Regions from separate parts of the Lysinibacillus sp. FSL M8-0216 genome, predicted to be linked through region 1. Evidence: riboswitches for the same ligand, from Rfam matches in the RefSeq annotation. Region 1 holds a riboswitch; the other holds the start of a gene.
The links. A riboswitch is a leader RNA that binds a small molecule or an ion and turns the genes downstream of it on or off. The one in region 1 is predicted to bind S-adenosylmethionine.

Region 1 (3,165 bases):
CCTACAATTTCGGCATATTTAGCCACACGATTTTTGACTTCTGTTTCGTTATAACCAAGTAGCTTTAAGGGAACTGCAATATTGTTATAAACAGTTGCTGTCTTTAAGAGATTAAAATGTTGAAAAATCATACCAATCTTTTGTCGTGTTTGACGTAAGTCATGAAGTGAAAGGGTAGTAATATCCACATTGTCAATCAAGACTTTGCCTGCTGAAGGACGCTCTAGTAAATTAACACAACGAATCAGCGTACTTTTACCGGCACCACTATACCCAATTACACCATGAATTTGCCCTTTTTTTACATGAAGATTGATTCCATCCACAGCCTTAATACTGCCTTTTTTTGTCTTATATTCTTTTGAAATATTTTGTAATTGAATCATCAGATTGATTGCTCCTTTCTTAACTTCTAAAAAGCAAGAATCTGCGTGGTTTCCATAGTGGAAATTTGGCAGATTCTTTAGCTTATCGCACGTATTACCAGCTAGGGATTACAGAACCTTTGAATTCCTCTTCAATGAATTGGCGTACTTCATCAGATTGATAAGCCTCAATGAACTTTTTAATCGTTGGGTCGTTTTCATTTTCTGCACGAACGACAATGTAGTTCACATATGGAGAGTCAGTAGATTCTAAAAGAATAGAGTCCTCTTGCGGATTAATGCCAGCTTCCAGCGCAAAGTTAGTATTAATAGCAGCTACATCTACTTCACTAAGCTGCTTAGGAATTTGTGCAGCTTCTAATTCTATGAATTTTAAATTCTTTTTGTTTTCTTCCACGTCACGAACAGATGCTGTTAAGTCCGCTCCATCTTTTAATTTAATATAGCCTGCCTCTTGTAAAACAAAGAGAGCACGCGCTCCATTTGTTGGGTCATTCGGTAAGCCAAATGTTGCGCCTTCAGGAACATCATCCAATGATTTATATTTTTCAGAGTAAATACCCATTGGATTTAAAATTGTTTTGCCAACCGGTACTAAATCTGTATCGTGATCTTTATTAAATGTATCCAGGAAAGGCTTATGCTGATAGCTGTTTGCATCAAGATCTCCTTCTGCTAAGGATGTATTTGGTAAAACATAATCAGAAAATGATTTTAGTTCTACTTCTAGACCTTTTTCCTTTGCAACTTTAGCAGCTACCTCTGCAATTTGCTCATGAGGTCCTGAAGTGACACCCACAACAATTTTATTTTCATCGATAGCTTCGCCTTTTCCTTTGCTATCATCTTTAGAGCCACAGCCCGCTAGTGCTGCTACTAATGTAAGACTTGCTAAACCTACTAAAAATTTATTTTTCTTCTTCATGAAAACTACCTCCAAAAATTGTTTTATCGGTTTTTGAAAATAAAAAAAACTCTCTTACAAATTAAGAGAGGCTCATGAAAAAAGTCCTCTCTTATCTATCAAACGAATTTCGTTTGCAGGATTTAGCACCTTCCTTTATAAAAGGAGGTTGCCGAGCTTCATAGGGCCAGTCCCTCAGCTACTCTTGATAAGAGATTCATATTATATTTTTGTATTTCCGATAGAACTAATATAATTTATAGGGTATAGTAAGTCAATAAATATTTTTGAAATTTTTTATATTGTTATAATATTTTGTCGTGAAGGAGGGAGAAGATTGTCCGTAAGAGTTAATTATGGCATAGGTTCATTTGGTAAGGTGATTAGTGCACGTCTTCTCATGGGAACAGACATCATTGAAGGAATTGAGGCACTTTGTGAAGAGAATAAAATTGAATCAGCAACCATTATTAGTTGTATTGGTAGTTTTCAAAAAAGTAGCTTTGTTTATTTAGTACCTGATGAAACTTCCCACATTAAAGTTCGATTTAGTGATGTGGTTGAGAAAGAGGGGCCACTCGAGTTTATCCAAGGTTCAGGAGTTGTTTGTAAGCGTGATGCACAATATGAAACGCATTTCCATGGTTCCATGAGCGATCAATGGGGAGTGGTTTCAGGCGGTCATTTTATAAAGGGCGGAAATATCGTCATAACAGCAGATGTAGTGCTGGCAGAAGTTCAAGGCATTCAGCATATCCGTCAGTTGGATGATGAAACAGGTCACGTACAATTTTATCCATTAGAACATGGGTTAGATCTTCCAAGGAAAATTGAAAAATAGTAAGTCCTGTAGCTAGTGAAAGCTACAGGACTCCATTTTGTTCCATGTTTAAAATAATTTTAATTGCTCAATTCTATGCATGGCTTCTCGTAACCGTTCCTCGCTTACAAGCAAGCCAATGCGCACATAGCCTTCCCCATATTGACCAAAGCCATTTCCTGCGGCTACCGCAATATCAGCTTTGTCGAGCAAAATATCGGCAAATTGTTCACTAGTAAAACCTAATGGGACAGAGAGCCAGGCAAAGAAGGTGCCCTTTGGTGCCGTTACTTGCCATCCGATTCTATGAGCTTCTTCGATTAGAACATTTCGACGACGCTCATAGGTAGCTCTTAGCTCATCTGCACATTCCTGTGAAGATGTAAGGGCAACAGCTGCTGCTTGTTGAATAGCAGGGAATTGACTACAAAACAAATGATCTTGAATAAGATTAATCGCGGCAATCAAATCAGCATTACCAACAGCAAAGCCTATGCGCCAACCTGCCATATTATAAGTCTTTGATAATGTGTACATTTCGATTCCAACTTCTTTTGCACCATTGGCCTGTAAGAAACTAATAGGTTTATTGCCATCAAATCCAATTGCACCATAAGCAAAATCATGTGATACGATGATATTATGCTCTTTAGCAAAACGAATGGTTTCTTCAAAAAATTCAAGTGTAGCTGTACCACCCGTAGGATTATTTGGGTAATTTAAGTAAAGTAACTTTGCTTTCTCCTTAACTTCTTTAGATAGGGCATCATAATCAGGTAAGAAATTATTTTCAGCAAAAAGTGGCATCACTTCAAAATTAACATCACCTAATACAACACCAGATAAGTAGTCTGGATAGCCCGGGTCTGGTAATAGCATAGTATCGCCTGGATTTAACACAGCCAAAGGTAGCTCAACAAGACCAATTTTTGTGCCACCAAGAATCGCTACTTCAGTATCAGGATCAATCTCCACATCATATTCCCGTTTATAAAAGTCGGCAGCCGCTTGACGTAATTCGGCGATACCACGAAAAGGTGAATATTTGTGGTTTT
Region 2 (3,165 bases), 1.3 Mb from region 1:
TTTTACGGGCATCCAGGAGGAAGGCTTCCGTACACTTGAAGAAGGTCAAAAGGTTTCATTTGATGTTGTGGAAGGCAATCGCGGCCCGCAAGCATCAAATGTTGTAAAATTATAAGCTAGAATATAGTAAGTGGATGAAGTATTTGAAAATGGCTCAATCCACTTTTTGCATGTTTGCACATAAAAATCCACTTCAACGATTGAAGTGGATTTTTAATTTATTTATTAATCCAATAAAAAGCACCTGGACACACTAATGTTTCCTTTGTTCGGTGTGGATCCTTTAATGTTACACCGATTGGCCCTTCTTTTAAATGACCGAGCGTCATGCTAGATGCTGAGGCTTCCTCATAAAAATCCAAGCGCATATTCGCTAGCTGTAGAGACATAAACTGCTCATGCTGCTCAAACTCGGGTAGTTGTAATACTTTCTGCCAAAGCTGCACCGTCTCCTCCACATCCTTGACAAAAAACTGAATGGATTCCATTGTAATGGCTTGTTTTTCATCAATCGCGCCACTAGCCTTTAATTGAGCCAAACGCTCCTCATCTCCATCTGCCCATTCAATTAAGAAAGGAAAATCCACTGAAAGGCCAGGTCTGCCAAAATGCAATAGCTTCCATTCGATTATCGTGCCGTCTGGTCTTGTGCGGCTACAAGCATCGGGACCATATACTTCATAGCCCAATGCACGCAATCGTTGACCATCGTCTTCAATATTTTTGGTGCGCAAGGCAATTCGTGAAAATCCTTGGCGCTCACGATCACGTTTAAACGTATAATGTAGGGAATATGGGTACAGGGCCGCTTGCTCAAATAAATCACGATCATAAATAGCGATTTGTTCAATATAGCTTAAGCCAAAATAACTTAGCGTATTGTAAGTCCCCCACATCGTGTGTTGACCACCGTTCACTGTATGGACATTTCGTTTATTGAAGAAAACCTTTATATTTTCCGGTGATTCTACTTGATGTACCAGATGATCAAAATATAAAGTCATGGCAATTCCCCTTTCTTTCCCCCATTAGCTTTACCTGGATGTGTAATTGATTTAATATTTACTTAAGAAAAGGAGTTACTATATGGTATGAAAAAAGTGCAATTTACCTACTAACTCCGTTAACTAATTTATTACTAACTATAAAGAGGTGATTTGAATGACAGATCATGTTGCTGCTTTTAAATTGGCATTAGGTAACTATCCTACAGGTGTAACAGTTGTTACAGCTTGTCATGAAACGAATCCAATTGGCTTAACCGTCAATTCTTTTGCATCTGTTTCTATTGATCCACTACTTATTTTATGGTCACTTGATAAAAAATCTCAGCTCCATCCTTACTTTATGAGTGCGGAAAAATTCGCTGTCAATATTTTAGCAAGTGATCAAGAGCAATTATGTACATTATTTGCAAGTAAAGTCCCAGATCGCTTTGCTCAAGCAAAATGGTCTACTTCTTCTTTAGGACTACCGATTTTACATGATACAGCAGCTATTTTACAATGTAAATCCTTTCAGCAAATAGATGCAGGTGATCATACTATTTTTATTGGCCAGGTGCTAGATATTACAAACTCTCAAAAGGAGCCCCTTCTCTATCATCGCCGTCATATCGGTCAGATTCCAAAAAGCTTCTATAGCTAATTGCCATAAAAAAAGGGCCACTTGTAAGCAACGGAAACCATGCTTATTGGTGGCCTTTTCACATCGTTCAACTGAAATGATCCTTTATTTCTTCTGAGGAAATCTCTGCTTTTCAAGCCTATTAATTTGAACAATTACACCATCCTGAATCGTAATATGCACTTCACCAAATTCAAGATTTTGAATGGCCTTTGCAATAGCCTCTAATTTCTTATCTTCTACCTTTGCCGACTGAGCCATACGATACACCCCTTCTTTTTCATCCTTGTTGTACAAAAGAGGCCAATGCATCAAACTGATTGATAGCCCCTCCTATCTCTCAGATACATCGGTTGGAAGTGGCACCTATGTTTCGGTTGCCGAGGCTTCATTGGGCCAAGTCCCTCCACCTATCTTGATAAGAGTACTGCGTTTCTTGAAAATAATTCTATAATTCTGTAATAAGATTGTCAATATAAAATATTAGAAAACCTAGCTGAATACTTTGTAATGATTATTTTAGATTAGAAAACTATCTATATCTAAAGTATTTTATGCCTAATCAACGAGAAATAGATGGCAATCCATTAATTTATTACGAACTCCATTTCCTCATCAAGAATTCAAGGGGACCTCGACGATGTTTAGCTCTCCACCAGACAGAAACAAGCACACATCCTACAAAGTAACAGCAGGCATATAGCATGGAAAAGGTAAGCGTCTGATTCTCCAACTTTTGGCAAACAATTAATATTCCAATCCCAATAAAAACATGGCCGACATAATGCGTTAAAGACAATTGTCCCGTAAAGATCAAAGCTTCAATTACTTTATTTTTACATGTCTCAACAAGATAGATGGAGCCCACGATAAGGACAATTGCCGACGCTGAGTTAGATAGAACATACATCGTATTCGGTGGAATCGGTCCCGTATCAAATAAATACAATGCACTCTCTACATCTAATAAATGGATCGTTGTCATCTTAATAAATATCGTTGAAAAAGTCTCCGTCATTATGACTAGCAATAAGCCCATCACCAATAAGATTTTTCGTAATGAACGATTAGTTAAATCTAATGTGCCGATTACCATGCCAGTTAGAAAGAAACAAATCCAGGGAAATAGTGGATGATAGCCATTAAACATCAAATTTCTTATAAATCCTGCCGGTGTCCAAAAATCAAGATACTCTAGTAATACATATGTTGGATGCCACCCAGCGAAGTAATTAAATTGAATTTGGAGCCATTGTGAAAGGATGAGGATGACACCGATTATGAACATCATCATTTTCTTGGATTGGGCAATCAAACATGCGGCAACAAACATATACACGCCATAATAATGTAAGATATCTCCTGTCCAGCCTACTGCATATAGGACTATTCCTATCACGAATAACAAAAACGACCTCTTCCACAAAGTAAGTCGATTCTTACGAAGAAGTATTGGGTCCTTAGTCTCTCTAGCCTGACGAGTCATTAAAGCTGTTCCTATTCCTGCTAGCATGACAAATACGGCCGAGGCACGCCCCT

Region 2: linked by a shared signal. The riboswitch ahead of MKX57_RS08215 (YezD family protein) and the one ahead of MKX57_RS02180 (MetQ/NlpA family ABC transporter substrate-binding protein) in region 1 are both predicted to bind S-adenosylmethionine.

What each region holds. Positions count from the first base shown of each region.
Region 1 covers NZ_CP152007.1:454,857-458,021, forward strand. Annotated here, with positions in the region: gene MKX57_RS02175 (ATP-binding cassette domain-containing protein) at 1-386, opposite strand, end outside; gene MKX57_RS02180 (MetQ/NlpA family ABC transporter substrate-binding protein) at 481-1,311, opposite strand; SAM riboswitch class I at 1,400-1,505, opposite strand; gene MKX57_RS02185 (PPC domain-containing DNA-binding protein) at 1,628-2,131, shown strand; gene MKX57_RS02190 (pyridoxal phosphate-dependent aminotransferase) at 2,180-3,165, opposite strand, start outside.
Region 2 covers NZ_CP152007.1:1,744,738-1,747,902, reverse strand. Annotated here, with positions in the region: gene MKX57_RS08230 (cold-shock protein) at 1-115, shown strand, start outside; gene MKX57_RS08225 (VOC family protein) at 219-1,004, opposite strand; gene MKX57_RS08220 (flavin reductase family protein) at 1,162-1,647, shown strand; gene MKX57_RS08215 (YezD family protein) at 1,732-1,887, opposite strand; SAM riboswitch class I at 1,957-2,051, opposite strand; gene MKX57_RS08210 (heparan-alpha-glucosaminide N-acetyltransferase domain-containing protein) at 2,222-3,165, opposite strand, start outside.